3 regions of the Streptomyces sp. NPDC057623 genome follow, and region 3 is predicted to be linked to each of the others. Evidence: riboswitches for the same ligand, from Rfam matches in the RefSeq annotation. Region 3 holds a riboswitch; each other region holds the start of a gene.

Region 1 (9,512 bases), on a different contig from region 3:
TCTTCAGCCGCTCCACATCCGCCGCGTGGCCTTCCTTCCCGCCCGGTGTCTCGATGATCAGCGGTACGCCCGCCGTGGCCGGGTGCGTCATCAGCGCCCGGAACGGATCCTCACCGATGTGACCTGCGCCGATGTTCTCGTGCCGGTCCTTGTGCGCGCCGACGACGTCCTTGGAGTCATTGGCGTGGATCAGCTTCAGCCGTCCCTCGCCGACGGTGTCCACCAGCAGGTCGAGGGTCTGGTGCATGCCGGACGGGCCGGTCAGGTCATGGCCGGCGGCGAAGATGTGACAGGTGTCCAGGCACACGCCCAGCCTGGGATGGGCGTCCAGCGCCTCGAAGTACGGCCCGAAGTCCCAGGTCCGCGAGCAGAGCGAGGAGCCCTGCCCGGCGGTGGACTCCAGCAGCAGATACGGGTCGTCGTCGTGGGTCAGCTCGTCGAGCAGCGGAAGCAGGTGCTCCCGTACCTGCTTCAGGGCCACCGAACGCTCCCGGCCGCCGGTCGCGCTGCCCGTGTGCACGACCACGCCGAGCGCCCCGATCTCCCGGCCGCGCCGCAGCGAGTGCCGCAGCGACTCCACCGACTTCTCGACGGTCGCCTCGGTGTGCGAGCCGAAGTTGATCAGATACGGCGCATGCACGTAGGCCGGGATCGACTCGGCCTCGCAGACCGCGCGGAACTCCTCGTCCTGGCGTGGATTCCCGGTCGGCGTCGCCCAGCCGCGTGGGTTGGCGACGAAGACCTGGACCGTCTCGGCCCTGAGGTCGTGGGCGTAGGTGAGCCCGACGGAGCTGAGGCCGCCGGCCACAGGGACATGGCCGCCGACGGGGTTGCGGGAGGGGCCCGGGAGGGCGGTGCCGGACTGCTGACTTCTCACCCGCTCAGGGTGTCATGCGGTCCGGACCGCCCGGTCACCGGCCGGTGACCGCCTTGCTCACCGGATGGTGATCGTGATCGTCGACCCCTTGGGCGCTGTCTTTCCGCCCTTCACGGACTGCTTCTTGACCGTGTCGCCGAACAGCCCGAGCAGGCCGCGGTCCTCGTCGACCTCGAAGCCGGCGGCCTCCAGTGCGGCCCTGGCGTCGTCGACGCTGTCGCCGACCACGTCCGGGACCTCGATCATCTCGGGGCCCTTGGACAGCGTCAGCGTGACGGTGTCACCCTCGGCGACCTGCTTGCCGTTGGCCGGCGTCTGCTGGGCGACCTGGCCCGCGTCGAACTCGGAGTTGACCCGCGCGGGGGCGATCCGCACCTTCAGACCGGCCTCCTCCAGCTCGGCCCTCGCGTCGGCCGGGCTGCCGCCGGTGACGTCCGGGACGTCCACCGGGCTGCCCTTGCTGACGGTGAGCCTGATCGCGGAGCCGGAGCGGACCTTGATGCCGTCCCTGGGGGTCGAGGAGATCACGGAGCCTCTGGTGATGTCGTCGTTGAACTCCTGCTTCACCAGGCCCGGCTCCAGGCCGCTCTCCTTCAGCTCACTCTTCGCCTTGTCCAGCGGGTAGCCCTGGAGATCGGGCACCTTCACGGTCTCCGGTCCCAGCGAGAGGACCAGACCCACGGAGTCGTTGTTCCGGATGCGGGCGCCCGTCTTCGGGTCCGAGCTGATGACGGTGCCGCGCTTGAAGGTGTCGCTGTACGCGCTCTCCACCTTGCCGACCTCCAGCCCGGAGTCCTCCAGCCGGTCCCGGGCCTGTGCCTCGGTCTTGGACAGCAGCGGCGGGACCTCGGTGAACTGGCCGGAGTTGATGTACCAGATGCCGGCCCCGAGGCCGAGGACCAGCAGGACGGCCGCGACGACGACCAGCGGGCCGCGCGGAGCACGCGGGGTCCGCGACCCTCGCCGGGGCGGCGGGGACGGGGGCATCTCCAGCCGGCTGGTTCTGTTGAAGACGGCCTCGGGCTCGTCCTCGTTCACCGGCAGCGGTCGCTGGATGTTCAGCGCGCGCGGGATCACACTCGTACGGTCGTCGGCGTTGTCGTGCTCCGCCCGGAGTGCCTGCGGCGGCACCGCGTCCAGCTGGTCCGCGGTGAGCGCGGCGCGTGTCTCCCGGGCCCGCGCGAGCAGCGCCACGGCGTCGGACGGGCGGATGTCCGGGGTGCGCGCGGTGGCCGACGCGACCAGCTCGTCGAGTTCGTACGCCAGCCCCGGCACGCTCGCCGAGGGGGCCGGGACGTCCTCGTGCAGGTGCTTGTAGAGCACCACGGCGGGGGAGTCCCCGTCGTGCGGCTTGTCGCCGGTGAGCATCTCGTAGAGCACGACACCGCACGCGTACACGTCGACGCGGGCGTCGGCGGCGCCGGGCTGCTCTATCTGCTCGGGCGCGAGATAGGAGACGGTGCCGAGGACGGCGCCGGTGGTGCTGGTCACGGTGTCCACGGACCGCACGAGCCCGAAGTCGGCGACCTTGACCCGTCCGTCGTCCCCTATCAGCACGTTCTCGGGCTTCATGTCCCGGTGCACGAACCCGGCGCGGTGCGCGGCGCCGAGCGCGGCGAGCACCGGTTCCAGGATGTCCAGGGCGGCCCGGGGCTGGAGCGCCCCGCGCTCGCGCAGGACGTCGCGCAGGGTGCAGCCCGCCACGTACTCCATGGCGAGATAGACGTACGACCCGTCGGTGCCCTGGTCGAAGACCTGCACGACATTGGGGTGAGCCAACCGGGCGACGGACTTCGCCTCCCGGATGAACCGCTCGACGAACACCCCGTCCACCGCCAGCGCGGGATGCATCACCTTGAGCGCGAGCACGCGGTCGAGGCGGGTGTCCAGGGCCCGGTAGACCGTGGCCATCCCGCCGACGGCGATTCGCGCGTCGACGCGATACCGGCCGTCGAGCACCTGCCCGACCAGAGGGTCCTGAAGGGTCGTATCCACGCAGGCGAGTGTACGAGCCGACGCTGACAGCCCCGCCCGTTCGGGCGTGATCGGAGCGGGACTGGAGCCGAGCTGTGACGGATGACTCACTGGCCGAATGACTTCGTCGAACATACGTTCAGAACGCGGGCCGTTCCGGGTCCAGCCGAGCCATCCCCTCCACCGGCGACGAAGCCTCCGCGAAGTGCCGCCGAGGAATCCGCCCCGCCCGGTACGCCAGCCGCCCCGCCTCCACCGCGTGCCGCATCGCGTCGGCCATCAGCACCGGCTCCTGCGCCCGCGTCACCGCCGAGGCGAGCATCACGCCCGCGCACCCCAGCTCCATCGCGAGCGCCGCGTCCGACGCCGTACCGGCACCCGCGTCCAGGATCACCGGCACGCGCGCGTGCTCCATGATCAACTGGAAGTTGTGCGGATTGCGGATGCCGAGCCCCGAGCCGATCGGGGAGCCGAGCGGCATGATCGCCGCACAGCCGACGTCCTCCAGCTTCCGCGCCAGCACCGGGTCGTCGTTCGTGTACGGCAGCACCGTGAACCCGTCGTCCACCAGCGTCTCCGCCGCGTCCAGCAGCTCGATCGGGTCCGGCAGCAGCGTCCGCTCGTCGGCGATCACCTCCAGCTTGACCAGGTCCGTTCCGAGCGCCTCGCGCGCGAGGCGGGCCGTCAGCACGGCCTCGCCCGCCGTGAAGCACCCCGCGGTGTTCGGCAGCACCCTGATCCCGAGCCGTTCCAGGACCGACAGCACGGAGCCGTGCACCGAAGGGTCCACCCGTCGCATCGCGACCGTGGTCAGCTCCGTACCGGACGTCGCCAGCGCCCGCTCCAGGACCTCCAGGCTGGGCGCCCCGCCCGTGCCCATGATCAGACGGGACGTGAAGGACATGTCACCTATGACAAAGGGATCGTCGGCCATGGTTCAGCCTCCTTGGACGGCGGTCAGGACCTCGACGCGGTCCCCCTCGGAGAGGGACGTCGAGGACCACTGCGCGCGCGGGACGACGGTTTCGTTGAGGGCGGCGGCCACTCCGGAGGGGGCCGCGGTGAGGGAGCGCACGAGCGCGTCGAGAGCCGTGCCGGGCTCGACCTGCCGACGCTCGCCGTTGACCGAGATGGTGACCGGGAGGTTCATGCGGGCTGCTCCGTGAGTGCGGCGGCCCGAAAGCGCGCGGGCGTGAACGGACGGGCCTGGTCCGGGAGTTCACCGGTGGTCAGGACGTGCGCCATGACATCGCCGGTCACGGGCGTCAGCAGCACGCCGTTGCGGTAGTGCCCGGTGGCCAGCGACAGCCCCGCCAGCTCGGTCGGGCCGAGCACCGGCGCGTTGTCCGGGGAGCCGGGGCGCAGGCCCGCGCGCGTCTCGGTGAGCGGCAGTTCCGTGATGCCCGGCACCAGTTCGTGCGCGTCCCGCAGCAGCTCGTACACCCCGCCCGCGGTCACTGTCGTGTCCCAGCCCAGCTCCTCGCTCGTCGCCCCGACGACCAGTTCCCCGCTCTCGCGCGGCACCAGGTACACCTGGCTGCCCCGCACCACCGCCCGCACGGTCCGGTTCAGGAACGGCGCGTACCGCTTCGGCACGGTCAGCCTCAGCACCTGCCCCTTCACGGGGCGTACGGGCGGAAGTGCGGCGTCCGGAACGCCCGCCAGCCGCCCGCTGAGGCTGCCGGCCGCGAGGACGACCTGCCCCGCGGCCAGCGTCGTGCCGTCGGTCGTGACGACGCCCGTCGCCCTCTCCCGTGCGACGGACAGGCGCTCGGCCCACATCCGGTGGAAGATCACGCCCGTGTCCTCGCACGCGGCCACCAGCGCCCCGGCCAGCCGCCGCGGATCGATCTGGTGGTCGCCGTCCACCCGCAGCCCGCCGCGCACGCCCGGTGCGAGCATCGGCTCCAGACGCCGGCACTCCCGCCCGGACAGCCACTCGGAGTCCAGCCCCGACTGGCGCTGAAGGGTGTGCAGTTCGCGCAGATGGGCGCGGTCGTCGGCGTCCAGGGCCACGGCGAGCGTGCCGCACTGGCGGTAGCCGAGGTCATGGCCGGTGAGGTCGGTGAGCTCGGCCGCGAAGTCCGGGTAGCGGCGGGCCGAGGCGAGGTTCAGGCCGAGCAGGGTCTGCTCGCCGTAGTGCAGTTCCGTGACGGCGGCCAGCATGCCGGCCGCCACCTGGGCGGCCCCGCCGCCCGGCTCCGGGTCCACGACGGCCGTCGTGAACCCGCGCTGCGCGGCCCGCCACGCCGTGACCAGGCCGATGATTCCGCCCCCGACGACGAGGACGTCTGACGTTCGCGTACGCGACATGGGCGTCCAGCCCCTCCCTTCGCCGGCATGACCCGGATCAGGTTCGTACGGTCGGAGGCCGCCAGCCTCCCTCTCAGCCCGGTGCGTCCGGGCTCCCGCGTGTGCTTTACGTTGGCCACCCTAGCCCGCCCCCGTGAGTCCCAGTAAGGGAGCCCGTACCCATGGCCCGCTCGCTCGACGGTCTCGTCCTCGCCCCCGTGGCGGACCAAGCCCCAGGTCAGGTGGGTACCCGCACCCGGTTCACCTACCACGAGAAGGATGGTCAGATCTGGGCGGAGTACGCGGGCGGCGACGTCGTGCGCGGGCACCTGGTGGGCACCAGGGACGGCGACCGGCTGGACTTCCGGTACGTGCAGCTCAAGCGGGACGGGACGACGTCCGCGGGCCACTGCGTGTCCACGGTGGTCGGGCTTCCCGACGGGCGGGTGCGCCTGGAGGAGACCTGGGAGTGGGAGTCGCAGGAAGGCGCCGGTACAAGCGTTGTGGAGCAGCTCACCGAGCATGCCCCCTGACTGATGAACAGTCAGTTGTCTATGGTGATCAGGTGAGCGAGCAGACGCAGCAACGGGGCACGTCACCGGCACGCCGCGTGGTCGTCGCCGGCGCGGGCATGGCCGGTGTGCAGACGGCGGTCGCCCTGCGCGAACAGGGCTTCACCGGGACCGTCACACTGATCGGCGCCGAGCCCCACCAGCCGTACGACCGGCCGCCCCTGTCCAAGGCCGTGCTGCTCGGCAAGTCCGAGGGGTCCGCCTTCGACGTCGACTTCGACGCACTCGGCATCGAACTCCGGCTGGGGTGCGAGGTGCTGGGCGTGCGCCCCGCCGACCATGAACTGGACACCGAGTCCGGGTCCGTCCCGTACGACGTCCTCGTGCTCGCCACCGGCGCCGAACCCATCCGGTTGCCCGGCACGGAGGGCGTCCCCGGCGTGCACCTGCTGCGCACCCTGGACGACGCCGAGCGGCTGCGGCCGGTGCTCGCCCGGCAGCACGACATCGTGGTCGTCGGGGCGGGCTGGATCGGCGCGGAGTTCGCCACCGCCGCGCGCGAGGCGGGCTGCGCGGTGACGGTCGTGGAGGCCGCCGACCGGCCGCTCGCCGGGGCGCTGCCCGCGGAGGTGGCCGCGCCGATGACCGCCTGGTACGCGGACAGCGGGGCGGTGCTGCGGACGCACGCGCGCGTGCGGCGCGTCGAGCCCGGCGCGGTGATCCTCGACGACGGCGCACGGTTGCCCGCGGACGCCGTCGTGGTCGGCATCGGGGCGCGGCCCGCCACGGCCTGGCTGGCCGGCTCGGGCATCGAGCTCGGCGCGCACGGCGAGGTCCTGGCCGACGACCGCCTTCGCACCTCCGTGCCGGACGTGTACGCGGTCGGCGACTGTGCCTCCTTCCCTTCGGGAAGGTATGGCGAGCGCCTGCTGGTCCACCACTGGGACAACGCCCTCCAGGGTCCGCGTACGGTCGCCGCGAACATCCTCGGTGAGACCTCCGCGGTCTACGACCCCGTGCCGTACTTCTGGTCCGAGCAGTTCGGCCGCTTCGTCCAGTACGCCGGCCACCACGCCGCCGCCGACACGGTGCTGTGGCGCGGCGACCCCTCGGGCCCGGCCTGGACGGTCTGCTGGCTGCGGGGGGACCGCCTGGTCGCCCTGCTGGCGGTGGGCCGGCCGAGGGATCTGGCCCAGGGCCGACGGCTGATCGAGGCGGGCACGCCGATGAACGCTGAGCTGCTGGTGGACCCGGCGAAGCCGATGAAGGCGGCGACGGCATAGCGTCCCAGGTGGACCGGCCTGGCTTCCGACTGTCAGTGGCAGATGGCAGGCTTGTTTCCGTGACCGAGATTGACGCAAAGATCGATGCTCTCGTCCCCGCCTGGCTCACCCTCCCCGACATCGCAGAGATCCTCGATGTCGAGGTGACGCGTGCGCGGCAGCTGGTCAAGGACGGCCAGCTCATCGCCGTACGCCGAGGTGAGAACCGCGCGCTGCACGTCCCCGCCGCCTTCATCGACGGGGCCGAGCAGAAGGTCGTCAAGGGCCTGACCGGGACCCTGACGCTCCTGCGGGACGACGGCTTCACGGACGAAGAGATGCTGGAGTGGCTCTTCACTCCCGACCCGAGCCTGCCCGGCACCCCCGCGCAGGCGCTCAGCGAGAATCGCGGCACGGAGGTGAAGCGCCGCGCCCAGGCGCTCGCCGTCTGACCGACCACCCGATCCGAACACCGTCCGGCGTACGGGCCGGGGCCCGCGGGCCCCGGCCGCCCCCGGTGAGCGGGCTGAGCGCCTGCCGCACCGGCGCGCCAGCGGCCGGCACTTCAGGCCGGATCCTCGGGTCCGGTCCGTGCGCCGGTGACGTGGCCACGCCGCGGATGCCGTGCGGACCGCCGCTGCCGAACCGCGGGCCGCGGTGCCCTCGCAGGGGCCTGGTCCGGTAACGCGACGAACTCCGGCTGTGGCCGTCTCCGACCGTGGGCCATGTCCGATCGCGGGCCATGTCCGACCGAGGGCCGTCTCCGGCCGCGGCCCACCACCCGGCACCGGTCGGCGGCGCCCCGCCCCGCTCCAGGTACCGTGCCGCTCCGGATACCGTGCCACCGTCCGGCACCGACCCGACGTCACCCGCCCGGCAACCCGACCACAGGGGGCTCCGCATGTCCGACACCGCCAGCGCAGGCACCGCCCGCGCCCAGCTCGCCGACGCCCGGCTCTATCTCTGCACCGACGCGCGTAGGCAGCAGGGCGACCTCGCGGAGTTCCTGGACGCGGTGCTGGCCGGTGGCGTCGACATCGTGCAGCTGCGCGACAAGGGCATGGAGGCGGCCGAGGAGCTGGAGCACCTGGCGGTCTTCGCCGACGCCTGCGCCCGGCACGGCAAGCTCCTCGCGGTCAACGACCGTGCCGACGTGGCCCACGCCGCCGGCGCCGACGTCCTGCACCTCGGCCAGGGCGACCTCCCCGTACCCGCCGCCCGGGCGATTCTCGGCGAGGACGTCCTCGTCGGCCGCTCGACGCACTCCGAGTCCGAGGCCTCCGCGGCCGCTGTCCAGGAGGGCGTGGACTACTTCTGCACGGGCCCCTGCTGGCCCACCCCCACCAAGCCCGGCCGCCACGCCCCCGGCCTCGACCTGGTCCGCCACACCGCCGCCCTCGGCACGGACCGCCCCTGGTTCGCCATCGGCGGCATCGAACTCGGCAACCTGGACGAGGTGCTGGAGGCGGGTGCCCGCCGCGTCGTCGTCGTACGGGCGATCACCGCGGCGGCCGACCCCGCGGCGGCCGCGGCGGAGTTCGCGAAGCGGCTGCGCCAGGCGTAGCGGCTACGCGGGGCGTAGCTGCCGCGTCAGGGGTGGCGCGGGCCGGCGGCCAGGGGTGTTCAATGCTCCGCGGGCTGTTCCACCCGGCCCGCCCTGACGTGCCGCGTCTCACTACAGGTCCGTCCGCGTCTCAGCCAGTGGTCATCCGGCCATGATCGCGGCCGCTTTGTGGCCCTTGTTGTCCAAGGAGTGGACAACAAGCCGACAATTCGGGCAAATGTCCGGCGTCCGGTTGGGGGACCGGGGGCCCCTGGCTAACCTGCGAGTATGGCCCTCGGCACCGCATCCATCAGGTCGGACCACGCTCGTACCGTGCGCGAGATGCTCGCGACCGGCAAGACGACGTATTCATTCGAGTTCTACGCTCCCAAGACCCCGAAGGGCGAGCGGAACCTGTGGAACGCGCTGCGCCGGGTCGAGGCCGTCGGGCCCGACTTCGTCTCCGTGACCTATGGCGCGGGCGGTTCCACCCGCGCGGGCACGGTCAAGGCGACCGAGGCGATCGCCTCGGACACCACGCTCACCCCGATCGCCCACCTCACCGCGGTCGACCATTCGGTGGCCGACCTGCGCAACATCATCGGGCAGTACGCCGACGCGGGGATCCGCAACATGCTGGCACTGCGCGGCGACCCGCCCGGCGACCCGCTGGGCGACTGGGTGCGGCACCCGCAGGGCCTCGCCTACGCCGCCGAACTCGTCGAACTGATCAAGGCGTCCGGAGATTTCTGCGTGGGCGTCGCGGCCTTCCCGGCGATGCATCCGCGCTCCGCCGACTCGGAGACCGACGTCCGTCACTTCATCGACAAGTGCCGTGCCGGCGCGGACTACGCGATCACGCAGATGTTCTTCGAACCCGAGGACTACCTGCGGTTGCGCGACCGCGTCTCGGCCGCCGGCTGCGACACCCCGATCATCCCGGAGATCATGCCGATCGCGAGCGTGCGGACGCTGGAGCGGATCCCGTCCCTCACCAACGCTTCCTTCCCGGACGCCCTGAAAGAGCGGATCCTCACAGCAAAGGACGATCC
Region 2 (9,512 bases), on a different contig from region 3:
GCTGTCGGCGGCACGGCAGCTGCAGGACGAGATCGGACGGCTCCTGGGGTCACTCGCGATCTCTATCAGTATCTGAAAACTCACTCCTTGTGATCTCTCGTGTACGTTCAGCAAGATTCCACCAGTGTCGGGGCACCCTCTCCCGGCCAGTCGACGGCAAACGACGGGGTAGGCGATGCGCGAGTCCGTAGAGGCAGAGGTCATGATGAGCTTTCTCGTGTCCGAGGAGCTCTCCTTCCGCATCCCGGTGGAGTTGCGCTACGAGACCTGCGATCCCTATGCCGTACGACTGACCTTCCACCTGCCCGGCGATGCGCCGGTGACCTGGGCGTTCGGCCGGGAACTGCTGGTCGACGGAGTGGGCAGGCCCTGCGGGGAGGGAGACGTACGGGTCTCCCCGGCCGGCTCCGAGACCCTGGGTGACGTGCTGATCCGCCTTCAGGTCGGTGCCGACCAGGCGCTGTTCCGCTCCTCGGTGGCGCCGCTGGTGGCCTTCCTCGACCGCACCGACAAGCTGGTGCCGCTCGGTCAGGAGGGCGCGCTCGCCGACTTCGACGCCCACCTCGACGAGGCCCTGGACCGCATCCTCGCGGAGGAACAGAGCGCGGGCTGAAGCGTTACGGCAGCCGTCGTGCGGTGGGGTGGCGTAACGCTTCAGCGGGTACGCAAGGGGCGCGTGGGAGCGCTACCGCACCGCTGGATGTGCTTCGCGCTCCGCCGGACGGGCGGAGCCTGACGCCCCGGCTCGGCGTTCTTTCCCGTCACCGCTTGCGTCGACGTCCCCGCCCGCCGCGCCCCGAAGCCGGCTGTGCGCCCGTCGAAGCCGTGGCCGCGCCCGCCGGGACCGGCTGGGCGCCCGCCGGCACCGTCCCGTTGGCCGGCCGGTCGGCTGAGACCACCAGGGCCGCGAGGGCGGTGGTGACCGGCACCGACGCGACCAGACCGATGGAGCCCACCAGCGTGCGCACGATCTCCTCCGCCACCAGCTCGCTGTTGGCGACCGTCCCCACGCCGCTCTGCGCGATCGAGAAGAGCAGCAGCAGCGGCAGCGCGGCACCCGCGTAGGCGAGGACGAGGGTGTTGACGACGGACGCGATGTGGTCGCGGCCGATGCGGATACCCGCCCGGTACAGACCGCGCCAGCCCATCGTCGGATTGGCCTCGTGCAGCTCCCAGACCGCGGACGTCTGGGTGACCGTCACGTCGTCGAGGACACCGAGCGAACCGATGATGACGCCGGCGAGCAGCAGACCGCTCATGTCGATCGACGGATAGAGCCCGTGGATCAGGCCGGTGTTGTCGTCGGTGTTGCCGGTGAGTGCGGCCCAGTCGATGAACCCCGAGCCGAGAACGCCGATCAGCAGGAGTGAAAGCAGCGTGCCGAGCACTGCCACGGAGGTACGGGCCGACAGGCCGTGGCACATGTAGAGGGCGATCAGCATGATGGCGCTCGCCCCCACCACCGCCACGACCAGCGGGTTCGAGCCCTGAAGGATCGCCGGCAGGATGAAGAAGGTCAGCACGAGGAAGCTGATGGCCAGCGCGACCAGCGCCATGACACCGCGCATCCGGCCCACCACCACGACGGCGAGCGCGAAGATGCCGGCGAGCAGGGCCATCGGGAACTTACGGTTCACGTCGGTGACCGCGTACTGGAGGTCCTTGGGCGCGGAGGGTTCGTAGGCGACCACGACCTCCTGGCCCTCGTGCAGTTGGCGTGACTGGTCGGGCTGCACGATCTCCGTGAACGTACGGCCCTTGTCCTTGCCCGTGTCGACCCGGATCGTCGCCTTCTTGCAGGTGCCGCTGTCCTGCTGCACGGCGGAGGAGCCCTCGGCGGTGGAGGTGTCGCCGGTCGGGGGGACTCCCGAGGCGTTGACGTCCTTGCAGCTCAGCTCGACCACCTTGGTGACCGTGGCCTGCTGTGTCTGCCGGTCGAATCCGACCCCGGTGCGCTCGTGCGGCGGGGCTCCGCCCGGCCACAGCACAGCGAGCCCCACCACCACCGCCGCGGCGAACGGGATCAGGATCGCCGCGATGACCTTGCGCAGATGCTGGGATACGGGAGCCGCCGGGCCGTGGGAATGACTGTGCCCATGCCCATGCCCATGCCCATGCCCATGCCCATGCCCAGGCCCGTGCTCGCCACCGCCACCGCCACCGCCACCGTCACCGCCGCCACGCCGACCGCCGGAACCGGGACCATGCCCATGACCGCCACCGGAATCGTGACCGTGTCCGTCACCCGGGCCGGGCCCCCGCCCCGGAGGGCCGCCGACACCGTGACCGTGATCGTGCAGGCCCCCGGAACCGGATCCGTGCCCGCCGCCGACCCCGCCCTCGTGCTCCTGCATCCCACCGGGTCCGAAGCCGTGTTCATGCCAACCACCGGTTCCGGACGTGTGATCGTCGTGACCGCCGCCGGCAGCATGACCGTAACCACCGTCGTATCTGCCGACGGGAGCACCTGAACCCCGGCCGTCCGTACGGCCGTTGCCCCGCGCGGGGCCGTTTCCGGAGCCGGAGCCACGTGGCGGCTCGGACGGAGGGTACGGGGGTTCATGGGTCGTGGTCACCGACCGATCATCGCAAGAACGACCGGGGCCCTCTGTTCACCGCGCCCGAATTGACGCTAGCGTGGTGCCACCTTTGTACACGCGGGAGCTCGGAGCACCGGGCTGAGAGGGCGCTGACCTCCGTCCCAGCGATGTTTCACATGAAACATCACCCATCGCGAGTGATGTTTCACACGAAACGTCGGCAGACGGAAGCCGCTGCGTCGACCGCCGAACCTGTTACCGGGTAATGCCGGCGTAGGGAGTAGGTCTCATGACCATCAAGGACGCACGCACGCCTGCCTCCGTTCAGGGCGACACGTCCGAGGAGGCCGGGAAGTCCATCGGCTGGCACAAGGCGTACGTCGAGGGTTCACGCCCCGATCTGCGGGTGCCGGTCCGCCAGGTGCACCTCACCAACGGGCAGTCGGTCACGTTGTACGACACTTCGGGCCCGTACACCGATCCACTCGCCGACACGGACGTCCGCAGGGGGCTGTCCCCGTTGCGGGAGAACTGGATCATCGGCCGGGGCGACACCGAGGAGTACGCCGGCCGTCCCGTCCGTCCCGAGGACGACGGGATCAAGCACACCTCGCCTCGCGGCGGCCTGCGCAACCTCGACGCGGTCTTCCCCGGACGGCCGCGCCAGCCCCGTCGGGGCCGCGACGGCAAGGCGGTGACACAGCTCGCCTACGCGCGTCGCGGCGAGGTCACACCCGAGATGGAGTACGTGGCCATCCGGGAGAACGTGTCCCCCGAAGTGGTCCGCGAGGAGATCGCCGCGGGCCGGGCGGTGCTGCCCGCCAACGTCAACCACCCGGAGATCGAGCCGATGATCATCGGCAAGCGGTTCCTGGTGAAGGTCAACGCCAACATCGGCAACTCCGCGGTCACCTCCTCCATCGAGGAGGAGGTCGAGAAGATGACCTGGGCTACCCGCTGGGGCGCCGACACGGTCATGGACCTGTCGACCGGCCGCAACATCCACACCACCCGCGAGTGGGTGCTGCGCAACTCCCCTGTCCCCATCGGCACGGTGCCGCTGTACCAGGCGCTGGAGAAGGTCGACGGCCGGGCCGAGGAGCTGACCTGGGAGATCTACAAGGACACGGTCATCGAACAGGCCGAGCAGGGCGTGGACTACATGACGGTCCACGCCGGTGTGCGCCTGCCGTACGTACCGCTCACGGCCAATCGGAAGACCGGCATCGTCTCCCGCGGCGGCTCCATCATGGCCGCGTGGTGCCTGGCGCACCACAAGGAGAGCTTCCTGTACGAGAACTTCGAGGAACTCTGCGAGATCCTCGCCGCGTACGACGTGACGTACTCCCTCGGCGACGGTCTGCGGCCCGGTTCGATCGCGGACGCCAACGACGAGGCGCAGTTCGCGGAGTTGAGGACCCTCGGGGAACTCAACACCATCGCCAAGCGTTTCAACGTACAGACCATGATCGAGGGCCCGGGACATGTCCCGATGCACAAGATCAAGGAGAACATCGACCTTCAACAGGAGATCTGCGATGAAGCTCCGTTCTATACGCTCGGCCCGCTGACGACCGACGTCGCCCCCGCGTACGACCACATCACCTCCGGCATCGGTGCCGCGATGATCGCCTGGTGGGGCACGGCCATGCTCTGCTACGTCACGCCCAAGGAGCACCTGGGCCTGCCCAACCGTGACGACGTCAAGACCGGCGTCATCACCTACAAGATCGCTGCCCACGCGGCCGATCTCGCCAAGGGGCACCCCGGTGCGCAGGAGTGGGACGACGCGTTGTCCGACGCCCGCTTCGAGTTCCGGTGGGAGGACCAGTTCAACCTGGCTCTCGACCCGGACACGGCACGGGAGTTCCACGACGAGACCCTGCCGGCCGAGCCCGCCAAGACGGCTCACTTCTGCTCCATGTGCGGGCCGAAGTTCTGCTCGATGAAGATCTCCCAGGACATCCGCCGCCAGCACGGCGGGTCTCAGGAGGAGATCGAGGAGGGCATGGCTCAGAAGTCGAAGGAGTTCGCTGCGGCGGGCAACAGGGTGTACCTGCCGATGGCGGACTGAGCTGCGCCGGTCACCGTCCCGAGTTTCCGGCCGGCCCGGTGGGTTGAGCCGGAGGCGCGGGACGGTGGGGCTAGCCGATTCTCCGAGGGGCGCACGCGGGTGCGGCCGTCATAACGGAACGGGCACGTTGCCGCCCGGCCTCGTCAAGATCACTACTGTCTCTGACATGGGCGGGATAGACGTGGCCCAACGGCGTGGTGGGCGCCGTACTCGGCATGCTGTTCGCGGTGTTGTCCCAGCAACCTCTGCAGGACGCCTTGTTCCGGATGCGCAGACGTTCGAGGAGCGCGATACGCAGCCTGGGGCGCCGGGAGGAGTCGGGTCCGGCGTGGAGCACCTTCTCCCTCGGGCCGCTGCAGACATCGGCGCTGGTCGTGGAGGGTGACGGAGAGGCCCTCATTCCCCCCGAGACGGTCTACGTCCATGTGCTCGACGAGGAGGTGGCACTGCCCGCGGACATGGTGCCCTGGCGGGACGAGATCGCTGTGGAAAGTGAGCGGCTACGGGAGGAGGGACGCACCCCGCTGTGGAACGGCCCGCGATACGCGGTCGAGTCGTTCGACATCTCCCGCACCCCCCTGGACGAGCGACCCGAGATCCATCTGAGGCTGAGGCCGACCGACTACTACACCTTTCTCGCCGCCCAGCAGCTGGATCGTCGGCTGCCCGACGGATCGACCCCCCGTTCCGCCTACTTGGACGCGAACGAGCCCTTGAAGGCGCCGCCCTTTCTGCACTGCAGCTTCGCCGTCAACATCGCGGTGGTGACCGCGGACGACATGCTGGTCGTCAGCCAACGCAGCGACCGGGTGCGGATGGCGCCGGGTGTGTGGAACTCGTCTGTGAACGAGGGCATGTCACGGCACATCGACTCCTCCGGGCGGAGCGCACCGGATCTGCACGCGGTGGCGCGCCGCGGCATGCGGGAGGAACTGGCGCTCGAACCGCACGAGTACAAGCTGGAGCTCCTGGCCTTCGTCCTGGACGTGGACAAGCGTCACTGGAGCGCTCACTTCTTCGCCCGGCTCAAGGAACTGCGCAGCCAGGATCTCCAGGAGCGGATCAGCAGGGGTGTCGCGGACCGATGGGAGCACCAGACCATCGACTACGTGCCGTTCCGGCCGGCTCCGGTGGTCCGCTACCTGCTGAGGGAGGACCGGGTGCACCGCTGGGCGCCCTTGGCACCGGCGCTCTTCCACCTGGCCCTGGTGCACGCCTTCAGCCGTACGCTCGTGGAACGCGTCGAGGCTCAGGTGCTCCGCCGCCTGTAGACAGCCGACGGCGGACCCGGCCGGGTGTCCGGCTTGCGCTCCCCAAAAGCGAGAGCTTCCCCAGGCGGGGGCGCAAGCCGAGGGGCTACTCCGGCTGGTGTTCCGGCCCTCCGAAGTCCGGGCTCGTGTAGTCCGGGCTCGTGTAGCTCGGACGCGAGCCCCGGGAGGCGCCCTCGTCCGGGCTGCTGAACCCTGGACGGTCGTAGCCCAGGTTCGGGATGCGGCTGACCGGCGTCGACGGCGGCGTACGGTGCAGGACCGCTGCCGTGCCGGGGTCGGCCAGTGCCTCCCGCAGGAAGGGCAGGATGCCACGCTCCAGCAGGGCTTCGCGCCAGACGTCCCTGGCTCGGGTGACCTCCTCGCTCAGTTCGCCGTACGGACCGCCGTCGAAGGCCGGGCGGTTACGCAGAGCGGTGAGCAGGAGCCCGACGGCGGCGACCAGGATCGCGGCCGCTGCCAGGGCGCCGAACACCCAGCCGGTGGTGAGCATCGTCTGGGCGAACGCCGGCTCGGGCTTGAACATCTTCAGGATGTAGCCGACGAGCAGGAAGATCGCCGCGGCGGTGCCGGCGAGGACGGGTGCCAGGACCGCGAGCACGGCCACGATGCCCGGGCCTGCTGTCTCGGCGACCTCTCCCATGGTGGTGGCGAGCCCCATCCCGCCCGTCCCCGACTCGCTGGAGCCGGACTCGCGGGTGGACGACGGGGTGGACGGCGCCGGCTGGCGCAGTTCCTCGCGGACCTTCACGTAGTGCTGGTACTCGGTCGCCGCGGCCGCCGTGATGAGTGCGGTGGCGTTGAGCGCCATGGTGCGCAGCTGTTCGGGATTGAGCCGCTGTCCGACAGCGGTCAGTTCCGGGTGGTGTGGTGCGGAGCGCAGCGCCTCATCGAGGATCCGCTCGTATTCCTGGCGGTCCTCGCTGTGCAGGTGCTGCGGAACGCTGTTCATGTGCATCCCCCGATGCTCCGTAGGGCTTGGGGCTCGCATGCCAACGAGCCGTCGGGCAGAAACGGAGGGGAGCCTGCTACGGATAAGCCGATGGTAGAGCGGTGACGGCACACGGTGACAGGGGGTTTGCCAAAATTGGGCCCTGGCCTGCGCCGTCATCCGTCACTGCGCGATGCGAGGACGTCTGCCCGGTGAACCTTCAGATATCCAGGGGAAGTTGCTGGACCAGCAGCTTTCCGGCCATGGTCACGCCGCCGTCCATGCCGATGGCGAGGCCGTCGGCGTAGACATGCGGTCCCTCGACCACGGGCCCGCCGCTGTCCTCGCCGTCCTCGGAGCCGACCTCGCCCATCAGATACGGAATGGGGCTGTGGCCGTGAACGATGCGGGTACCGCCGTACGTATCGAGCAGGGAGCGCACATGGTCGGCGCCGCCCTCGTCGCGGAAGGAGAAGCGCCTGGTGAACTTGCGGAAGAGATCCCAGACTTCGTCGGCGTCGTTGCGCGTGAGCGTCTCGCGGACGGTGTCGTTGACCGCCTCGATCGAGTTGCCGTAGTCGAGATAGGCAGTGGTGTCCGAGTGCACGAGCAGATGGCCGTCGACCTCTTCCATGGCGTCCAGCCGGGACATCCACTGAAGGTGGTGGTCCTGGAGGCGGTCCATGTCGGTCTTCTGGCCGCCGTTGAGCAGCCAGGCCGCCTGGAAGGTGGCGGTGCCCGCCCCGGAGTTGACAGGGGTGTCGCCGAACCGCTTGGCGCCGAGCAGCAGCAGTTCGTGGTTGCCCATCAGGGCCTTGCAGTAGCCGCCGGCCGCGGCGGCTTCCGCCGACAGGCGCATCACGAGGTCGATGACGCCGATGCCGTCGGGGCCACGGTCGGTGAAGTCACCGAGGAACCACAGCCGGGCGGTGCCCGCGGACCAGTTTCCCGCCGAGTCGATGAGGCCCTTCTCCTGGAGGGCGGCCACCAGCTCGTCGAGATAGCCGTGCACGTCGCCCACGACGAACAGCGGGCCGGGACCGTCCGCCGGCTGCGGGGCGGGCAGGGAGTCGGGGTCGACGTGCACCTGGACCGTGTCGCCGCGATTGATCACGGGCAGGTCCCGCTGGGTCGGCGTGTACCCCTCCGGATACGCCTGGTCGAGGAGCGGCGCGACCTCGCCCGGGTGTGTGCTGTGGGCGTACGGACCGGTCTCGTGCACGTAAGCGGGCACCCGGAAGTCGCGCAACGTCGCCGTCCGCTCCACTTCGGGTCCCTGACCGGCCCCCTGAGTCATCAGACCCCTCCACCATCGCGCCGCAGCTGCACCGCATCGGACTGCCTGGTCGCAGCGGCCCGCGGGTGTCGTGGGCCCATCATAGGAATGCCGATCGCGCCATGTGATGACCCAGGGGTGGTGAATCGGAGCAGGACTACTGTTCACCGCGGCTTTCGCCCCGATTGGGCCGGGCTTCGACCACTCGCTGATCGCGCTCCCGCAGCCCCTCGACCTGCTGGTGCCGTTCCTCGGCCGGCTCCTACCGGTCCTCGGGCGACCGGGGCGGACTGACCGTCGTACGCGGCGGGCGTCGCTGGGACGAGGTACGCACGATCAACTCCGTCGGTATCACCTGCTCGACCGGCTGGTCCGAATCGACCCCCTCGATGGCGTCGATGAGGAGCTGGACCACGGCCGTGCCGATGCGGCGGGGCTTCAGGGAGAGCGTGGTGATGGGCGGCTCGGTGTTGGCGTACACCGTGGACTCGCTACAGCACACCAGAAGCAGGTCGTCCGGTACGCGCAGACCGTAGCGGCGGGCGGCGGCGAGCAGGTCGGTGCCGTTGGGGTCGAACAGGCCGTAGACCGCGTCGGGCCGGTCGGGGCGGGCGAGCAGCCGGTCGGCGGCGACAGCGCCCGCGCACGGGTCGTGCGCCGGGTAGGCCTCGTACACCGGATCCTGGCCGACCCGCTCGCACCAGCGCAGATACGCGGTGGTCGACAGGTGGGTGTACGTGTCCGTGGTGGTGCCCGTCAGCAGTCCGATCCGGCGGGCGCCCGCGTCGGCCAGGTGGTCGAGGATGCCGAGTACGGCGGCCTCGTGGTCGTTGTCGACCCAGGCGGTGACCGGGAGCGAGCCGGCCGGGCGGCCGTCGGACACGACCGGGAGCCCCTGCCGGACCAGCTCGCTGACGACCGGGTCCTGGTCGGACGGGTCGATGACGACCGTGCCGTCCAGGGCGACGTTCGACCAGACGTCGTGGCGTGAGGTGGCGGGCAGGATCACGAGGGCGTAGCCGCGGGCGAGCGCGGCCGAGGTGGCGGCACGGGCCATCTCGGCGAAGTACGCGAACTCGGTGAAGGTGAAAGGTTCATCCCCGTATGTCGTCACGGTCAGGCCGATGAGTCCTGACTTGCCGGTACGGAGTGTCCGGGCGGCGGCCGACGGGCGGTAGCCCAGCCGGTCGGCCACCTCACGGACATGGCGTCGGGTGGCGTCCGGGAGCCGGCCCTTGCCGTTGAGGGCGTCGGAGACGGTCGTGATGGAGACCCCGGCGGCGGCGGCCACGTCTCTGATACCCGCCCGGCCGGGCCGGCTGCCTCGACGTGAGGTTTCCGCGCGGCTCACCTGGTGCTTCCCTGCTGCTGTCATGGCGAGCCGATAGTAGGGCTCATTCGGTGGGGTAGTGCGGACGCATAT
Region 3 (9,512 bases):
CGGACAGGTCGGCACGGTGCTCGACAGGTCGGCGCCGGAGGTCACCACGGCCCTCAACAGGCCGACCTGGTGGGCGATTTCGTCGCAGTAGCGATCATGCGGGAGTGACGTCATGCCCCGCACCTTATGCGCCGGTCGATCAGCCCAGCACGACAATTTCGGCCGCGTCGAACTCCACGCCGACCTCGTCCCCGACCTCGGGGGCGAGCCGCAGCGCACAGGCCGCTTCGAGGCGCGGCGCGTCCTGCGGCTGGAGGTGCACGGCGACGTGCGTGCCCTTGAAGGTGCGTGCCGTGACCGTGCAGCGCAGCCCCGCGTCGGCGGCGACGAGCCGCACGCCGGCCGGCCTGACGAGCAGCGTCCGCGCCCCCTGTGCGGCGCCCTCGGTCACCGGCAGCTTGCCCCAGGGGGTGTCCGCGGCCTCCCCGGCGACGGTGCCCTCGACCACGTTGTCGAACCCGAGGAAGCGCGCCACGAACTCGTCCACGGGGTGCTGCCACACCTCCAGCGGCGTCCCGGCCTGGGCGATCCGCCCGTCCCGCATCACCACGACCCGGTCGGCGAGCGCGAAGGCCTCGCCCTGGTCGTGCGTCACGGCCAGCACGGTGGTGCCCAACCGTCCGAACAGCTCCCGGAGTTCGACCACGAGGCGCTCCCGCAGCGAGCGGTCGAGCTGCCCCAGCGGCTCGTCCAGCATCAGCAGCCGCGGCCGGGGCGCGAGCGCACGGGCCAGCGCCACGCGCTGCTGTTCCCCGCCGGAGAGGGAGGCGACGGCCCAGCGGGCGGCGCCCGGCAGCCCGACCAGTTCGAGCAACCCCCCTACCCGCTCGGCCTGTTCCCCCTTCGAGGCACCGTGCATCCGCGCCCCGAAGGCCACGTTGCCGCCGACGTCCCGCTGCGGGAACAGCTGATGGTCCTGGAACATCAGGCCGACGCCCCGCTTGTGCGCGGGCACCCCAGTCTGGTCCCGGCCGTCGAGCGACACCCGCCCGGCGTCGAGGGGTTGCAGCCCCGCCACCGCACGCAGCAGCGTCGACTTGCCGCTGCCGCTCGGCCCGAGGACGCACACGATCTCGTGCTCGGCGACATCGAGGTCGACGCGGTCCAGCACGGCCCGTCCACCGAACCGTACGGTCGCACCCGCGAGACTCAACAGCATCTAGAACTCCCCCGTCCGGTCCGTGCGCAGCCGCTCCAGCACCAGCAGCGCCACCGCGCACACCACCATCAACACCGTCGAAAGGGCCATCGCCTGGCCGTAGTTGAGTTCCCCGGCCCGGCCCAGCAGCCGGGCCACGGCGACCGGCAGCGTCGGGTTGTCGGGCCGCGCGATGAACACGGTCGCCCCGAACTCCCCGAGCGACACCGCGAAGGCGAACCCGGCCGCGATGAGCAGGGCCCGCCGCACCATCGGCAGATCCACCTCACGCCAGACCCGCCACGGCGACGCCCCCAGCACCGCGGCCGCCTCGCGCAGCCGCTGGTCCACTGCCCGCAGCACGGGCAGCATCGTCCGTACGACGAAGGGCACCCCGACCAGCGCCTGGGCCAGCGGCACCAGGATCCACGTGCTTCTGAGGTCCAGCGGCGGCTCGTCCAGGGCGATCAGGAACCCGAACCCGACCGTCACCGCGGACACCCCGAGCGGCAGCATCAGCAGCGCGTCGAAGCCCCGTACGAACCGGCCGGCGTCCCGTCGGGTCAACGCGGCCGCGGCCAGAGCGCCGATCAGCACGGCGATGAGCGTGGCGACGACGGCGTACTGCAGCGAATTGCCGATCGCCTCGATCGGCGCGACGAGGAAGACCCCGCCGTCGGCACTGGTCAGCGCCCGGTAGTAGCCGAAGTCGGGGGCGTCCAGCGACCGCTGCACCAACACCCCCAGCGGCAGCAGCAGGAGTACGGCGATGACGGCCAGGACCCCGGCCAGCAGCGCCCACTGCCCCGCCCCGCGCGGCCGCCGCGCGGTCACCGACGCGTCCACCAGGCGCAGGGCGCTCTCCCGCCGCCGTACCGTCCAGGCGTGCACGGCGAGGATCGCGCCCACCGCGAGGAACTGGATGATCGTCAGGACGGCGGCCGTGGGCAGGTCGAAGATCTCGGAGGTCTGCCGGTAGATCTCCACTTCGAGCGTGGAGAAGGTCGGCCCGCCGAGGATCTGCACCACACCGAAGGAGGTGAAGGTGAACAGGAAGACCATGAGCGCGGCGGCGGCCACGGCGGGCCCGAGGGCGGGGAGGGTGACCTGCCGCCAGGCTTTCAGCGGCGAAGCCCCGAGCATCCGCGCGGCCTCCTCCTGCCGCGGGTCGAGCTGCGACCAGAGCCCGCCGACGGTCCGTACGACGACGGCGTAGTTGAAGAAGACGTGCGCGAGCAGAATGGCCCACACGGTGGTGTCGAGCCGTACGCCCCACAGCTCGTCGAGGAGTCCGCCGCGGCCGAGGAGCGCGAGGAACGCCGTACCGACGACGACCGTCGGCAGCACGAAGGGGACGGTGACGACGGCCCGCAGGATCTGCTTGCCGGGGAAGTCGAAGCGGGCGAAGACGTAGGCGCCCGGCAGCGCGATCAGCAGGGTCAGCGCGGTGGAGGCGAGCGCCTGCCACGTGGTGAACCACAGGACGTGCCGGATGTCGGACTGCCCGAGCACGTCCGTGATACGCCCGAACTGCCACACCCCGTCGGCCTTCAGCCCGCGCGCGACGATGGCGGTGACGGGGTAGGCGAAGAAGACCGCGAAGAACGCGACGGGCACGGCGACGAGGCCGAGCCGCACCGCCGCGCTCCGCGCGCGTCCCTTACGCGGGACCGCCTCGGCTACTTCAGTACGAGCGAGGTCCACGACTTGACCCAGTCGTCACGGTTGTCGGCGATCTTCGCCGGGTCCATGGTCTCGGGATCCTTGGCCTGAGGTCCGTACTTGGTGAACTCCTCGGGAACCTGGGCGGCCTCCCGCACCGGGTAGACGAACATGTTGAGCGGCATGTCCTCCTGGAACTCCTTGGTGAGCAGGAAGTCGAGGAGCGCCTTGCCGCCCTCGGTGTTCTTGGCGTTGCTGAGCAGCCCGGCGTACTCGACCTGCCGGAAGCACGTACCGGTCGCGACCCCGGTCGGCGCGGTCGTCGGCTTCGGGTCGCCGTAGATCACCTCGGCGGGCGGCGAGGAGGCGTACGACACGACGAGCGGCCGGTCGGCCTTGGCCTTCTTGCCACCGGCCGAGCCGGAGAACTCCTCGTTGTAGGCCTGCTCCCACCCGTCGACGACCTTCACGCCATTCGCCTTGAGCTTCTTCCAGTAGCCCTCCCAGCCGTCGTCGCCGTACTTGGCGGCGGTGCCGAGCAGGAAGCCGAGGCCCGGCGAGGAGGTGGAGGCGTTCTCGGTGACGAGGAGGTCCTTGTAGGCGGGCTTGACCAGGTCGTCGAACGAGCTGGGCGGGGCCAGCTTGTGCTCGCTGAAATACGCCTTGTCGTAGTTGACGCAGATGTCGCCGGTGTCGATCGGCGTGACCCGGTGCTGGTCCTGGTCGGCCCGGTACTCGGGCAGGATCAGGTCGGAGCCCTTGGGCTCGTAGGACTGGAACAGCCCGTTGTCGAGCGCCCGCGAGAGGAGGGTGTTGTCGACACCGAAGAAGACGTCGCCCTGCGGGTTGTCCTTGGTGAGGATGGCCTTGTTGACGGCCTGGCCGGCGTCGCCGTCCTCCAGGACCCTGACCTTGTACCCGGACTGCTTCTCGAAGGCGGCGAGGACGTTCTTCGAGACGGCCCACGAGTCGTGGGCGACGAGCGTGACGGTCTTGGAGCCGGAGCCGTCCGACTCGGAGCCGCCGGAGTCGGACGACCCGCACGCGGACAGACCGACCATGCCGAGGCCCACGACGACAGCCGCGAACCGCTTGTGGGTGTTGCTCACTGAATTCCTCCTGGGTGACCAGGAAGAGACGCGGCCCTGCCCAGGACCTCCGGGGTCCCGGGCAGGGCGCAACAGCTTGAGTAGTGACCGAACTTCCTACCCAGAATGACCTGGGCAAGGTTCAGAGGGTCTGCGGCCCGATTGCCGCACTCTCAGCGCTGTGGCGCTCCCCTGTCGGAATATGAAGATGTACTTACGGCGGTCTTACGGTGGCCAGACTACCGCTCGGTCGCGGCGAGCTGCCCGCACGCTCCGTCGATCTCCTGGCCACGGGTGTCCCGGACCGTCACCGGCACACCATGGGCGGCGATGGCTTCGACGAACGCCTTCTCGTCCTCGGGCCGGGAGGCGGTCCACTTGGACCCGGGAGTCGGGTTCAGCGGAATGAGATTGACATGCACGGGCTTGCCCTTGAGCAGCCGCCCGAGCCGGTCACCACGCCAGGCCTGGTCGTTGATGTCCCGGATGAGGGCGTACTCGATCGACAGCCGCCGTCCGCTCTTCCCGACGTACTCGAACCCGGCGTCGAGCACCTCACGCACCTTCCAGCGCGTGTTGACCGGCACCAGGGTGTCGCGCAGCTCGTCGTCGGGCGCGTGCAGCGAGATCGCGAGCCGGCACTTGAAGCCCTCGTCGGCGAACCGGTGGATCGCGGGGACGAGCCCGACGGTCGAGACGGTGATGCCGCGCTGGGACAGCCCTAGCCCGTCCGGCTCCGGATCGGTGAGCCGTCGGATGGCCCCCACGACCCGGTTGTAGTTGGCGAGCGGCTCGCCCATCCCCATGAAGACGATGTTGGACAGCCGAGCGGGCCCCCCGGGGACCTCCCCGTCCCTGAGCGCCCGCATCCCGTCCACGATCTGATGGACGATCTCGGCGGTCGACAGATTCCGGTCCAGCCCCGCCTGCCCGGTCGCACAGAACGGGCAGTTCATCCCGCACCCCGCCTGCGAGCTGATGCACATGGTCACCCGGTCCGGGTACCGCATCAGCACCGACTCGACGAGCGTCCCGTCGAACAGCCGCCACAGCGTCTTGCGCGTGTCGCCCTGGTCCGTCGACAGATGCCGTACGACGGTCATCAGCTCCGGGAAGAGTTCCTCCCGCAACTTGACACGCGCCCCGGCCGGGATGTCGGTCCACTGCTCGGGGTCGTGCGTGTACCGCGCGAAGTAGTGCTGCGAGAGCTGCTTGGCACGAAACGGCTTCTCGCCGATCGCGGCGACGACGTCCTTGCGCTCCCCGGGCGTGAGGTCGGCAAGGTGCCGCGGCGGCTTCTTGGCTCCGCGGGGGGCGACGAAAGTGAGTTCTCCGGGCTTAGGCATAGCTCAACCAGTGTCGCAGATCGAATTGTGTGACCCGGCCGCCCCCGGTACTCGCACCACGCGACGCCAGCTCCACAGGTGCAGATCGCCGGCGCGCTGCAGGGCAAGCGGCTCGCCCCGATCGACATCACCACGGACGACGACAAGGTCGGCACCGCGGTCGACGACTTGAACGAGACGATCGCGGACTACGACCGGGCCGTCCTGAACAGCGCCACCGACCCGGATTCGAGCCGGATTCGAGCCGGATCGATGCCGTGGCGCAGGAGCTGAGGGACGTCTGCGCGGCGTAGCTAGTCGTTCGTGCGTTCCAGCCTGTTCTTGAGGAGTTGCTCGTCGCGCGGGAGTTCCTTGCGGACCTGCGGTCGGACGACCAGGGGCACCAGAACCTTGCCGAGGCCGTGCCCCTCGAAGTCGATGTCGATCGTCACGCGGGACCGGCGGCCGCCCTCGAGCGGCTCGATCTCGCCGTGGGTACGGGGCCTGACGGGGCCGTCGATCCCGTGCAGATCCCAGCTGTGCGGAGGGTCGAGCTCGTCGAACTCCACGGTCATCGGAATCTCGCGGCTGCCGACGCGCCGGGTGACCCGGACCCGGGATCCGGTGTGGATCGGCCCTTCGTCGAGTTGTTCGGCCGAGACCGCGCTCAGCTGCCACTCCGGCAGATGGGAGGGTTCGGTGACATACGCGTAGACCTCGCCCGGCGGGCGGTCGACGTCGATGATTTCTCGGATGATGGCCATGACGACCCCCTTTGCGGCGCCTTGAAGGCGTACACGGGAATCGTCCCACCGGACGCCCCGCGACACCATCGCGCGCGGCCTCGCGCGACAAACCGAGGAGCCCCCGCTCGGCAAGAGCGGGGGCTCCTCGGGTTGGCCCATACGTCAGCCGGATCCCGGTTCAGCCCGATCCGACGAAGAGGACGAGCAGGAGCCATACGACCGGTGCCGTGGGCAGCAGCGAGTCCAGCCGGTCCATGATCCCGCCGTGCCCCGGCAGCAGGGTGCCCATGTCCTTGATGCCCAGGTCCCGCTTGATCATCGACTCACCGAGGTCGCCGAGCGTGGCGCTGGCCGCGACCGCGAGGCCCAGGAGCAGGCCCTGCCACCAGGTGCCGTCGTCGATCAGGAACTGCATGCACAGCGCGCCCGCCACCATCGCGAAGCTCACCGCGCCGAGCAGGCCCTCGCGGGTCTTGCCGGGGCTGATGCGCGGGGCGAGCTTGTGCTTGCCGAAGCGCCAGCCGACGGCGTACGCCCCGGTGTCGCTGACGACCGTCAGGAGCAGAAACGTCAGGACCCGCCAGGCCCCGTCGTCGGCCGTCAGCATCATCGCGACGAACGTCGCCAGGAACGGCACGTAGAACGCCGCGAAGACGCCCGCGGTGACGTCCTTGAGATAGCCCTCCGGCGGCTCCGTCATCCGCCAGACCAGTACGGCCAGGGCGGTCAGCGCCATCGACACCCAGGCGCCCTCGGCACCCCGGACGTACCCGGTGATCACCATGGCCGCGCCGCCGATCGCGAGCGGCACGAGGGGCGCCTTGATGCCCTTGCGCTCCTCGAGCCGCTTGGTCAGCTCCCACAGACCCACGACGACGGCGACCGCGACAACACCGACGAACACGGCCTTGACGACGAACAGGGAAGCGACGATCACCACGCCGAGCGCGACACCGACTCCTATGGCCGCACCCAGGTCGCGCCCCGCGCTCTTCTTCTGCGGCGGGGGCGCCGGCTGCGGGGCGTCGGGCATGGGCTCCGGATTCTGCGGCGCCGCCTCGGAGGGCCGCGCCTGCGGCGTGTCGTACGGCCGCGCGGGGGGCGGCTGTTCCCGGAACAAGGGGCCGCTCAGCCGAGCGGCCCCCCGGTCGTCATCCTGGTCTCCGCCATACGCGGGTACGTCGGGCACGATGGGCATGGGGCGAGTCTGCTGCGCCTCAGGCGCATCGTACGCGGGACCCGCCGGGGCAGCCCCCTGGACAGGCCCACGTGCGGCGGCCCCCCAGTAACCGGCTTGCCCGGCTTGCCCGGCTTGTGGCGGTGCCCCCCAGGAAGAGTCGTTCATCAGACCTCGAGCAGCTCCGCTTCCTTGTGCTTGAGGAGCTCGTCCACCTGCGCGACGTACTTGTGCGTGGTGTCGTCGAGCTCCTTCTCCGCACGGCGGCCCTCGTCCTCGCCGATCTCGCCGTCCTTGATCAGCTTGTCGATGGCGTCCTTGGCCTTGCGACGGACGGAGCGGATGGAGACTCGCGAGTCCTCGGCCTTGCTCTTGGCGACCTTGATGTAGTCGCGGCGGCGTTCCTCGGTGAGCTCGGGGAACACCACCCGGATGATGTTGCCGTCGTTGCTCGGGTTGACGCCGAGGTCGGAGTCACGGATGGCCTGCTCGATGTTGCGCAGGGCCGTCTTGTCGAACGGGGTCACTACCGCCATGCGCGGCTCCGGCACGGAGAACGAAGCCAGCTGGTTGATCGGCGTCGGCGCGCCGTAGTAGTCGGCCACGATCTTGTTGAACATCGCCGGGTGCGCACGGCCGGTGCGGATCGCGGCGAAGTCCTCCTTGGCGACCACGACGGCCTTCTCCATCTTCTCCTCGGCCTCGAGGAGGGTCTCTTCGATCACCACTTGCTCCTGCGTGTCTTGAGTAAAGGCCCGGCTGCGGTTCCTGGGTGGGGGCGGCGGCCGGCTGCGTCGCGTCTTCTTCCTGCACGGTTCCCGACCGGCCGGACATTGTCCATCCCCCGGTCAGGGTCCGTCCCGTCCGTCCCCCGGACGGGCTTGTTGTCGAGGCGTCAGCCCTGACCGCCCTGCTCACCCACCAGCGTGCCGATCTTCTCACCCTTGACGGCGCGCGCGATATTGCCCTCCGCCAGAAGCTCGAAGACCAGGATCGGGAGCTTGTTGTCGCGGCACAGTGTGACCGCGGTGGCGTCGGCGACCTTGAGGTCGCGGGTGATGACCTCGCCGTAGCCGAGGGAGTCGAACTTGACGGCGTCCGGGTTGGTCTTCGGGTCGGAGTCGTAGACCCCGTCCACGCCGTTCTTGCCCATCAGCAGCGCCTCGGCGTCGATCTCCAGGGCGCGCTGGGCGGCGGTGGTGTCGGTGGAGAAGTACGGCATGCCCATACCGGCACCGAAGATGACCACACGGCCCTTCTCCAGATGCCGTACGGCACGCAGCGGGATGTAGGGCTCGGCGACCTGCCCCATGGTGATGGCGGTCTGGACCCGGCTGTCGATGCCCTCCTTCTCCAGGAAGTCCTGGAGGGCGAGGCAGTTCATCACGGTACCGAGCATGCCCATGTAGTCGGAGCGCGCCCGGTCCATGCCGCGCTGCTGGAGTTCGGCGCCGCGGAAGAAGTTGCCGCCGCCGATGACGACCGCGATCTCCGCGCCGTCGCGGACGACGGCGGCGATCTCGCGGGCGATCTTGTGCACCACGTCCGGGTCGACACCGAGGCCGCCACCACCGGAGAAGGCCTCTCCGGACAGCTTCAGCAGAAACCGGCCGCGTACTTTGCCGTCGTCGCTCTTCTGGGCCTTGGTGGTCATCGAGATCCCGCCTTTATTACGTGGTGCACATACGAAGAAGGCCATTGCCGGTTGGGGCGTGTTTCGCATCCCATGCGCGGCAATGGCCTCCTCGTCAGATCTGCTGTCGTCCGTCACGCGCGCGTACGTGGTGACGGCGTCCGCGGACGACTCCCCTTGACCTTATCGGGGTCGGGCGCCGATCGCGGTACGGACTCAGATGCCGACCTTGATGCGCGAGAAGCGCTTCAGGGTGACACCGGCCTCGTCCAGAACCTTCTGGACGGACTTCTTGTTGTCGAGCGCGTACGGCTGACCGAGCAGCGTGGCGTCCTTGAAGAAGCCGTTGAGGCGACCCTCGACGATCTTCGGCAGGGCGGCCTCGGGCTTGCCCTCGGCGCGGGTGGTCTCCTCGGCGACGCGGCGCTCGGACTCGACGACCTCGGCCGGCACGTCCTCCTTGGCCAGGTACTTCGGCGCGAAGGCGGCGATGTGCTGGGCGATGCCCTTGGCGACCTCGGCGTTCGGCTTGTCCAGCTCGACGAGGACACCGATCTGCGGGGGCAGGTCGGGCATCGTGCGGTGCATGTACGCGAGCACGAAGCCGTCGCCGTACTGCGCGAAGCGGTCCAGGACGATCTTCTCGCCCAGGTTGGCGTTGGCCTCGTCCACGAACGCCTGGACGGTCTTGCCGGCCTCGATCTCGGAGGCGAGCAGCGCCTCGATGTCGGCCGGGGAGGTCT

What was found. A riboswitch is a leader RNA that binds a small molecule or an ion and turns the genes downstream of it on or off. The one in region 3 is predicted to bind thiamine pyrophosphate.
Region 1: it holds a riboswitch for thiamine pyrophosphate, as region 3 does, so the genes downstream of both, thiO (glycine oxidase ThiO) here and ACFU95_RS46110 (thiamine ABC transporter substrate binding subunit) in region 3, are expected to answer to the same signal.
Region 2: it holds a riboswitch for thiamine pyrophosphate, as region 3 does, so the genes downstream of both, thiC (phosphomethylpyrimidine synthase ThiC) here and ACFU95_RS46110 (thiamine ABC transporter substrate binding subunit) in region 3, are expected to answer to the same signal.

Annotation. Positions count from the first base shown of each region.
Region 1 covers NZ_JBHVGZ010000109.1:11,079-20,590, reverse strand. The annotation lists gene ACFU95_RS47885 (deoxyribonuclease IV) at 1-877, opposite strand, end outside; gene pknB (Stk1 family PASTA domain-containing Ser/Thr kinase) at 935-2,872, opposite strand; gene ACFU95_RS47875 (thiazole synthase) at 2,991-3,785, opposite strand; gene thiS (sulfur carrier protein ThiS) at 3,789-4,001, opposite strand; gene thiO (glycine oxidase ThiO) at 3,998-5,164, opposite strand; TPP riboswitch at 5,162-5,273, opposite strand; gene ACFU95_RS47860 (hypothetical protein) at 5,326-5,676, shown strand; gene ACFU95_RS47855 (NAD(P)/FAD-dependent oxidoreductase) at 5,709-6,938, shown strand; gene ACFU95_RS47850 (Rv2175c family DNA-binding protein) at 6,998-7,369, shown strand; gene thiE (thiamine phosphate synthase) at 7,819-8,481, shown strand; gene metF (methylenetetrahydrofolate reductase [NAD(P)H]) at 8,749-9,512, shown strand, end outside.
Region 2 covers NZ_JBHVGZ010000021.1:46,213-55,724, reverse strand. The annotation lists gene ACFU95_RS22290 (IclR family transcriptional regulator) at 1-76, shown strand, start outside; gene ACFU95_RS22285 (SsgA family sporulation/cell division regulator) at 176-613, shown strand; gene ACFU95_RS22280 (YibE/F family protein) at 762-2,354, opposite strand; TPP riboswitch at 2,648-2,837, shown strand; gene thiC (phosphomethylpyrimidine synthase ThiC) at 2,830-4,614, shown strand; gene ACFU95_RS22270 (hypothetical protein) at 4,809-5,885, shown strand; gene ACFU95_RS22265 (hypothetical protein) at 5,971-6,840, opposite strand; gene ACFU95_RS22260 (metallophosphoesterase) at 7,034-8,110, opposite strand; gene ACFU95_RS22255 (LacI family DNA-binding transcriptional regulator) at 8,352-9,464, opposite strand.
Region 3 covers NZ_JBHVGZ010000095.1:24,242-33,753, reverse strand. The annotation lists gene ACFU95_RS46125 (maleylpyruvate isomerase family mycothiol-dependent enzyme) at 1-114, opposite strand, end outside; gene ACFU95_RS46120 (ABC transporter ATP-binding protein) at 140-1,159, opposite strand; gene ACFU95_RS46115 (ABC transporter permease) at 1,160-2,842, opposite strand; gene ACFU95_RS46110 (thiamine ABC transporter substrate binding subunit) at 2,818-3,861, opposite strand; TPP riboswitch at 3,985-4,092, opposite strand; gene rlmN (23S rRNA (adenine(2503)-C(2))-methyltransferase RlmN) at 4,128-5,234, opposite strand; gene ACFU95_RS46100 (hypothetical protein) at 5,313-5,507, shown strand; gene ACFU95_RS46095 (SRPBCC family protein) at 5,528-5,977, opposite strand; gene ACFU95_RS46090 (phosphatidate cytidylyltransferase) at 6,138-7,304, opposite strand; gene frr (ribosome recycling factor) at 7,304-7,861, opposite strand; gene pyrH (UMP kinase) at 8,032-8,790, opposite strand; gene tsf (translation elongation factor Ts) at 8,986-9,512, opposite strand, start outside.